3 regions of the Catenibacterium faecis genome follow, and region 3 is predicted to be linked to each of the others. Evidence: predicted binding sites of a transcription regulator. Region 3 holds the regulator's gene; each other region holds the start of a gene.
The links. Region 3 encodes HrcA, which represses chaperone genes, less so after heat shock. Its sites were predicted from a motif close to TTTTAGCACTNNNNNNNNNNNAGTGCTAAAA; they were not measured.
Positions count from the first base shown of each region.

Region 1: the regulator HrcA is predicted to act here: its motif matches at 1,574-1,604, upstream of H8909_RS04680 (Hsp20/alpha crystallin family protein).
Region 2: the regulator HrcA is predicted to act here: its motif matches at 1,299-1,329, upstream of htpG (molecular chaperone HtpG).

Region 1 covers NZ_JACRWG010000013.1:20,487-23,705, reverse strand. Annotated here, with positions in the region: gene H8909_RS04695 (peptidoglycan recognition protein family protein) at 1-100, shown strand, start outside; gene H8909_RS04690 (Hsp20/alpha crystallin family protein) at 180-587, opposite strand; gene H8909_RS04685 (Hsp20/alpha crystallin family protein) at 644-1,051, opposite strand; gene H8909_RS04680 (Hsp20/alpha crystallin family protein) at 1,104-1,496, opposite strand; gene H8909_RS04675 (glycoside hydrolase family 32 protein) at 1,649-2,995, opposite strand; gene H8909_RS04670 (sucrose-specific PTS transporter subunit IIBC) at 3,006-3,219, opposite strand, start outside.
Region 2 covers NZ_JACRWG010000029.1:20,100-23,318, reverse strand. Annotated here, with positions in the region: gene H8909_RS07705 (Y-family DNA polymerase) at 1-870, shown strand, start outside; gene H8909_RS07700 (YolD-like family protein) at 867-1,271, shown strand; gene htpG (molecular chaperone HtpG) at 1,389-3,219, shown strand, end outside.
Region 3 covers NZ_JACRWG010000011.1:33,400-36,618, reverse strand. Annotated here, with positions in the region: gene dnaK (molecular chaperone DnaK) at 1-155, opposite strand, end outside; gene grpE (nucleotide exchange factor GrpE) at 173-745, opposite strand; gene hrcA (heat-inducible transcriptional repressor HrcA) at 759-1,781, opposite strand; gene hemW (radical SAM family heme chaperone HemW) at 1,907-2,998, opposite strand; gene holA (DNA polymerase III subunit delta) at 3,000-3,219, opposite strand, start outside.

The DNA of each region.
Region 1 (3,219 bases), on a different contig from region 3:
AGGAAAAGAGTGTCCTAGACCAATGATAGAAGGGCAGTCTGGATCAATGAACTGGGAGACTTTTAAGAAACAAGTCTATAACTACATGCGCACAGTGTGAACTACCCATCACCTAAAGGTAATGGGTTTTACGCTCATCTCCTATAAAAAAAGGAAGCTCACGCTTCCTTTTTAAATGCCTATTCAATCATGATAGGTTTCTTTTCTTCAATCTTTTCAGGTTCAGTCTTAGGGAAAGTGATCATTAATTCACCATTCTCAAACTTAGCAGTGAAGTCTTCTTCTTTATAACCCTCACCAACATAGAACTTTCTTGAACAGCTACCTGTATAACGTTCACTTCTGATAACCTTACCATTCTTATCTTTTTCTTCCTTATCCTGATTAGTATTAGCAGAAACTGTTAAATAACCATCAGTCAAGTCTAGAGAAATATCTTCTTTTTTATATCCAGGGAGGGCAATATTCATTTCATAGTTGTTGTCTACTTCCTTAATATCACACTGCATTGCATTAGTTGATGGACTCATCCAGCCATCATCAAACATATCATCAAACACATCATAGAAACCAGGTAAAAATCTCATAAATAACATCTCCTTTATCAAATTTAAACATGGGATTCTTCGTCTCGTGTTATGAACTATTCAATCATAATAGGTTTCTTTTCTTCAATCTTTTCAGGTTCAGTCTTAGGGAAAGTGATCATCAATTCACCATTCTCAAACTTAGCAGTGAAGTCTTCTTCTTTATAACCCTCACCAACATAGAACTTTCTTGAACAACTACCTGTATAACGTTCACTTCTGATAACCTTACCATTCTTATCTTTTTCTTCCTTATCCTGATTAGTATTAGCAGAAACTGTTAAATAACCATCAGTCAAGTCTAGAGAAATATCTTCTTTCTTATATCCAGGAAGGGCAATATTCATTTCATAGTTGTTGTCTACTTCCTTGATATCACACTGCATTGCATTAGTTGATGGACTCATCCAGCCATCATCAAACATATCATCAAACACATCATAGAAACCAGGTAAAAATCTCATAAATAACATCTCCTTTATCAAATTTAAACATGGGATTCTTCGTCTCGTGTTATTAGTAGATTGTAATTGATTTCTTTTCTACTCTCTTTGGAGCTTCCTTAGGAACTGAAATCATTAATTCACCATTATCAAACTTAGCCTTAATATCTTCTTCGGTAAATTCTTCACCTACATAGAAGCTTCTAGAACAGTTACCACTATATCTTTCACGTCTTACAATACGTCCTGTAGTTTCTTCTTTCTTAGCAGAAGCTGATACTTTTAAGTAGCCATTCTTAAGTTCCAAAGCAATATCTTCTTTCTTATATCCAGGAAGAGCAATATTCATTTCATAAGTATTTTCTGTTTCACGAATATCACATAACATTGTATTTGCTTTTGTAGTATTGACTCCTGAATCAAATAAATCATCAAACACATCACTAAAATTTGGATAATATTTCATATTTGTTCGCCTCTCTCAACGTTTTTCTTATTTCTTAGTAACCTCTCTATCGATTACAACTACTATTATAGTCACTCTTTTAGCAAAGTCAACACTTGAGTGCTAAAAATTAGCACTTTCTTTAATAAAGTGCTAAAAAGAAAAGAACCTGCTTATTTGGCAGGTTCTAAGTCAATCGCTTTTAATTGATAAGCAGTCATATCAATTTCTTTATTACTTATAATTTCAATAGTATCTGAATTGTTGTAAATACGTGTAGTAAAGGCATAAGCACCATCATTGATGAATAGCTCTAAAGAAGATGTGTCGCTAAACAAAGTCATATTATTCATTTTAGGAATTTTAATGTGTTTCACACCACGACCCGAACCGCTTTTATTCATATCGATAGTGAGAAGACCATCTTCATAATTCATATTTACACCTCTTAAATGAAGTTTGAATGACTGAGGGAGATCAGTTATATGGCATTCAAAACAAGACGTATTCATTGTGAGAGATGTTCCCTGTACTTCTTTCTTCTCTTCTCTTAAAGACTTATATTCTTCAATAGGGAACTGATAGAGTCTACCTTCATGTTCAGTAATCTCTCTAAAGAGAGTGAAGGCATGCTGACGTCCTTCTTCTACGGTAGGATTTGTATAATCAATATCAGGAAGCCCCATCCAGCCTGCCATGATCATACGACCTTTTTCATCTTTGAAGAACTGCTGGGCATAGATATCAAACCCATGATCAAACTCGATAAAGTCCTCCAAAACGCAATCCTTCTCTAAATCTGTTGTAAGAGGAAAGTATCCATTCTGATAAATAGCTTCATAATCATAGTTATGGCTTTCTAGTCCCTGAGGACAACAGAATAAGAACTTCTTCTTTTCAAAACTTAAATAATTCGGACACTCCCACATATAACCAAAAGGTTTATGGTAGTCAACAGTCTTCATGTAATCCCACTTCTTTAAATCTTTTGATGAATATAAGATTACACAACCATGTGAATCAAGGGTTCTTGCTCCTAGAACCATATAATACATACCATCATTTTTATAAACGAAGGGATCTCTTACATGACAAGACATGTTTTGAGGATAATCCTTGTTGTAAAGCACAACTTCCTTATGATCTAATACAAGCCCATCTTGTGAATCAACTATCATCACATTATGTTCTCTACCTGCATTAATATAATCATAATCACCAGGCAGCTTTACATTACCAGTATAGAAATAACGTAATAATCCATGGTCATTGAAGCAGCACCCAGAATAAGCACCACCCTGATCATGAGGATGATCAGGAGAGAGGGCAATCCCCTCATCCTGATAGTGAAGGAAATCTTCAGTAGTGAATTGTTTCCAATACTTTAATCCACCTTCAGGTTCGTAAGAATACTGATAATAGATATGATATTTTCCATCTTTTTCTACAAGCCCATTAGGATCGTTCATCCATCCAAATACAGGTTCTAGATGATACTTTAGTTTGTACATTTCCTTCATAAAAATCTCCTTATGCAGCCTTAACTTCTACAACTGGATTCGCTATTTCTACAATATCTGTTTTAGCATCAACAGCACCGCTCTTAATTAAGTTCGCTGCTTTGCCATTTGTAATAATTACTGCAGTTGCAGTTTCTTTACCAGCTGCTTCAATAGCCTTTAAATCAACATCAACGAGTAGCTGACCTTTCTTTACTTTGTCACCTTTTTTAACGTGCATAGTG
Region 2 (3,219 bases), on a different contig from region 3:
GCCAAACATAAAGAACCAGATGAGAAGGGAGCACGCATTGCGTACTTAAACACATATGCCTATAGAAAACTATTATGGTCTCATACGCCTCTGACTGACTTTTGGAGAGTAGGTAAAGGTATTTCTAAAAAACTCAATAACATCGGTTTATATACAATGGGAGATATCGCAAGATGCTCATTAGAAGATGAAGAAAAACTATACAATCTATTTGGAGTCAATGCAGAACTGCTTATTGATCATGCCTGGGGTTGGGAACCTTGTACCATGCCTGCCATTAAAGCCTACAAGGCACCTTCTAAAAGTATTGGAACAGGTCAGGTATTATCATGTGCTTATGATTATAAGAAAACTGAAATCATTTTAAAGGAAATGATAGAATCTTTAAGCATGGATCTCTTTGAAAAACATCTAGTGACTAATAAGCTTGTCCTTACAATTGGCTATGATATTGAGAATATGAAGGAATATCGTGGAGAAATCATGGAAGATCGTTATGGCAGAAAGCTTCCAAAGCATCTCCATGGAACAATTAATTTAGATAGATATACATCTTCTTATAAGCTCATGTGCGACGCCTTATTACGTTTCTATCACTCACATATAAATCATGCACTTACAATAAGAAGAATTCAGCTCAATGCAACACAGGTAAGAAGTGATGATGATATTCCTGTAACTTATAAACAGCTTTCTTTATTTGATGAAGAAAAGATAGACGTGGATTTATCTAAAGAAAAGAAATTGCAGAGTGTCACACTTGATATTAAGAAGAAATATGGTAAGAATGCCTTACTTAAAGGCGCTGATCTTCAGGAAGGGGCCACAACTAGAGATAGAAATAAAATGATAGGAGGGCATAATGCATGAATTATGACGATATAATCAATATGAAACATCCTACTTCAATAAATCATCCAAGAATGTCCATGAATAATAGAGCGGCTCAGTTTGCACCCTTTGCAGCTCTTAAGACACATGTAGATAAAATAAGTGAAGCAGGAAGACTTACGACTCAAAAACGTATATTAGATGAAGATAAAAGACAAGTATTAAATAGAGTACTTAACAATCTACTTATTAATAAAAAAGAACATCTTTCTATCATGATAGATTATTTTGTAGAAGACGAGTATAAAGAGGGTGGGTCTTATGCAACAGTAAGAGGTCAGTTTAAAGATATTGATGAAATTAATAAAAGAGTGATACTACTAGATAAAACAACCATTCTCATCGAAGATATTTATCATATAAGTATACTAAAGGATTAAGACTGATTCATTTCAGTCTTTTTGATTGTTTAGCACTCAAATATTGACAATGCTAATAAAGGTGTGTATACTGTCATTAGCATTTAAAATACTAGAGTGCTAAAGGAGCGTATAAAAATGTCAGATAAGAAAGAATTTAAAGCAGAGTCTAAAAGACTCCTCGATTTAATGATTAATTCTATTTATACTCATAAGGAAATCTTCTTAAGAGAATTGATTTCGAATGCCAGTGATGCAAGTGATAAGCTTTATTATAAAGCATTACAAGAAAATATTTCTGGTTTCTCAAGAGAGGATATGGCTATCAACTTAATTGCTGATAAGGAAAACAGAACCCTTACAATTGCAGATGAAGGGATTGGTATGAATAAAGAAGAACTAGAAGAACATTTAGGTACTATCGCAAATTCTGGCTCTTTTGAATTCAAGAATGCCTTAGAAAAAGGTGTCAGTGATGTAGATATCATTGGTCAGTTCGGTGTAGGTTTCTATAGTGCCTTCATGGTGGCTGATGAAGTAGATGTTTATTCTAAGAAATATGGAGAAGATAAGGGTTACTTATGGAAGAGTGATACAAGTGATGGTTATACTATTGAAGAAGCTGAAAAAGCAACACATGGTACAACTATTGTACTTCATTTAAAGAAAGATACTGAGGAAGAAGATTACAGTAAATATCTTGATCAGTATGAAATCGAAAGACTTGTTAAGAAATATTCAGACTATGTTCATTACCCAATCAAGATGGATGTCACTACTTCTAGAAAGAAAGAAGACAGCGATGAATATGAAGATGTTGTAGAAAACAAGACTTTAAACTCACAGGTTCCTTTATGGAAACGTCAGAAGAAAGATATCACTAAAGAAGAATATGATGAATTCTATAAGGCAAAATTCAATGATTTTGAAGCCCCTCAAAGAGTGATGCATAATACTGTAGAAGGTGCTGTCTCTTATACTTCATTATTATTTATTCCTTCTAAAACACCTATGAACTACTATTCACAAGACTATAAGAAAGGCTTACAGCTTTATTCACGCGGTGTCTTCATCATGGATCATGCAGAAGATTTAGTGCCAGAACACTTCAGATTTGTGAAAGGTTTAGTTGATTCACAGGATTTAAACTTAAACATCTCTCGTGAAATGTTACAGCATGATAGAAAGATGAAAGTCATGGCTAATAAGATTGAAAAACGTATCCAGACTGAACTTGAAAATATGTTGAAGGATGATCGTGATGAATATGTGACATTCTTCAAAAACTTTGGTATGCAGTTGAAGTTTGGTATCTATAACAGCTATGGTATGTTGAAGGATAAGCTTCAGAACTTACTTATGTTCTATTCTTCTGATAAGAAAGAACTTATTACATTAAAGGAATATGTAGAAGCTATGCCTGAAGATCAGAAGGAAATCTATTTTGCTTCTGGTGAAACAGTAGAAAAATGTGATTTATTACCACAAGTAGAATCTGTTAAATCTAAAGGCTATGATGTTTTATATATGACTGATAATGTAGATGAATTCTGCTTACAGATGATGAGAGATTATGATTCTAAGACATTCAAGAATGTCACTCAGGGTGATTTAGACTTAGAAACAGAAGATGAAAAGAAAGAACTTGAACAGAAGACTGAAGACAATAAGCCATTACTTGAAATCGTTAAGAAGGCTTTAGGTGATAAGGTACAGGATGTTAAGTTATCTCATCGTTTAAAATCTCATCCAGTATGTCTTGCAAGTGGTGATGGTGTATCATTTGAAATGGAAAAGGTATTAAACCAGATGCCAGATGCACAGGGTGTGAAAGCAGGAAGAATTCTTGAAATTAATCCAGATCATGATTTATTTAAATCATTACAGTCTGTATATGAAAAAGAACCTGTAAAGATTGATGAATATGCATCTATCCTATTTGATCAGGCACTATTAATTGCTGGATTCT
Region 3 (3,219 bases):
GCTTCACCAACGATGATTTCACCGTTCTTGAATGCAACAACTGATGGAGTTGTTCTCATTCCTTCTGGATTTGCAATTACTTTTGCTTCACCATTTTCCATAACACTGACACATGAATTTGTTGTACCTAAATCAATACCAATAATTTTACTCATAATAAGTTCTCCTCCTATTAATCCTTATTCACTTTCACTAAAGTTGCTCTAATTACTCTATCTTTTAACATATAACCTTTTTGTAATTCTTCAGTCACAATATTTGGACCAAAGTCAGGATTATCATCCTGCATGACTGCCTGGTGCATATTTGGATCAAATTCCTTACCCTGTGCTTCAATCACAGTTACACCATTCTTACCAAGAATATTCATTAACTGGTTCAAAATCATCTTATTACCCTTAAGAATATTCTTACCTTCTTCGCTTTCAGGTTCAACAGTTAATGATCTTTCATAGTTATCAATAACTGGTAATAACTCTTCAATAAAAGACTGCATTGCATACTTTAACTGATTCGCATGTTCATTTTTAAGTCTTTTCTTTAAGTTTTCCATATCAGCGAATACTTTATAATAATCTGTCTTCCACTTGTTGATTTGAGATTCTAAATCCTTAATCTTTTCATCTTTAGGATCTACTGTTTCTTCAGCTGTTTCTTCAGTTGTTTCTTCTTTTACTTTTTCAGCTTCTTCCTTAGTAGATTCTTCAACAGTTTCTTCTGCTTCTTTCTTCATTTCTTCTGCCATGGTCTCACCTCTTCTACTCATCATTTTCCTTGATGATTCTTTCTATATTTTCAGTAATATATTCTACAAGCGATACAACTTTCTTGTAAGGCATACGTGTTGGACCGATTACAGAAATCGTTCCTTTACTAGCTCCTCCTGTATCAAAAGAAGATGAAATAACTGATACATCATCAAGTCCAGATACATTTGAATCATCACCAATTAATACCTTGATACCATCATCATCAGTTGGTGCTAAGAAATTCCAGTTTGATGAATTTTCAAATGCACTCACTAATTTTCTTAACTTGTTGACATCATTGTATTCTGGTTGATACAGCAAATGATCTTTACCAGAGAAATATACATTGTTTCTTGCAAACTTCATAAATGCTTCTAAGAAAGCATTAAACAAGATTTCATGTTCCTTGATTCTCGTATTGAGGATTGGCTTGACATCGTTTTCTAATCTATCTGCCACCTGATTAATTGGCGTTCCTACTAATGTGTCGTTCATTACAGCCACACAAGATTGTAAATCATCCAAACTCAATGTCTCAGATAAAGTGAAAACTCGATTTTCTACATGTCCCTTATCCGTTACAATAATCGCAGTCACATTGCGCGTCCCAATTGGAACAAGTGTAATGTTCTGCAGAGATTCATAACTTGAATTAGGTCCTAGAGCAACCGCCGTTAGATCAGTCAACTGGCTTAACATTTCGCAGCTTTCTTTAATCAAATTATTCAATGATTGATGTGTATCACTAAAGATAGTTGCAACCTGGTTCTTTACCTGTTCGTCGACATTTGGCTGAAGCAAAGTATTTACATAATAGTAATATCCCTTCTTAGAAGGAACACGACCAGAAGATGTATGTGTCTTCACTAGAAAGCCAAGTTCTTCAAGCTTGCTCATTTCATTTCGAATAGTGGCGCTTGAATATGGTAATTCATATTTTGTCATTAGAAGCTTAGATCCAACAGGTTCTGCTGTTTCAATAAACTCTTCGACAATATATTTAAATATAAGCATTTGTCTTGCCGAAAGCATTCCCAAGCACCTCCTTAGCACTCTTTTTCCTCTTGTGCTAGATTCATTATACATTCTTTTTTAGCAGTGTCAAGACTTTAGTGCTAGTTTATATTAAAAAGGGTTTCTCTAATTTGAGAAACCCTTTATTCTGGTAAGAAATCTAGAAGAATGGAATTAAGAAGATCGAGTGTATCATTTGTTTTCAAATGATTGTTTTCAATAATCAACGAATGATTACCAAGGTTCTTAGTGAGAGCTTCTTTATAGACATCTTCTACAGAACAATGATATCTTCTTTTAAATTCATCAAGGTCTAATCCTTCTTTTAGACGTAAAGACATCATAAGATGATTAAACATTGTATCTTCAATTGTTTCTTTTTCTATATATATTGTATTCTTCCCCTGCAAGTAATCAGTAAGACTACGCGAGTGAGAAATAAGTTCATTATCTATTTTACCTGTCGCACCAATGCCCACACCATAATAGTTATCATAATGCCAATAAACTTTATTATGTTCTGATTCATGATTTCCTAACGCATAGTTAGAGACTTCATAGCGATGAAAACCAGCATGAGAAAGTGTCTCTACAATATAATCACTCCACTTTCCTTCTGTTTCTTCATCAAGAGGTTCAAAGGAATCATATAAACGTGTATGTTCCTCCAATATAAGTGAATAATAAGATAAATGATTAACAGGAAGTGATAGAGCAATATACAAGTCTTCTTTTACATCTTCTAGGGTTTGTCCAGGAAGTCCATACATCAAATCAATGGAGATATGCTTAAAGCCTATAGCCTTTGCATTTCTTACTACTTCTTTCGCAATATCGGAAGTATGATAACGTTCAATCTTTTTTAATAAATCATTATTAAATGTCTGTACACCAGCGCTTATTCGATTCACACCATGAGTATGCATACATTCTAGTTTATCTAGCGTTGCTGATTCAGGATTGACTTCTATTGTATATTCGAGAGTATCATCACCTACAAAAGGATCAACCATGCTTAATAAGATATCTAATTGTTTTAAAGAAAGAGCGCTTGGTGTTCCTCCTCCTATATAAATAGTTCTCATAATATGATGAGGAAGTGCATCAAGTTCTTCCTTTAATCGTTCTAAATATTTTAAGACAAACTCTTCACGATAATAGACCTTTGCGAAATCGCAATAAGAACAGATATGATCACAAAAAGGAATATGAATATAAAGTGCTTTTGTTTCCATATTATATCCTCATCAAGAAAAGTTCTAATCCTCTAAATTTATCTACTGTACCTGTCTTGATTGCATAATCTAGTTCTGATAAGGCATAGAGTTTTTCCATGAGTTCAGTGATATCAAAATGTGCTGCATTTTTACAAATTGGATAGATAGCACGAGGATTAAGACCGAGTGCTGAGGCAATATCATTATCACGATAGCCCTTCTTGCTCATAATAGAGACC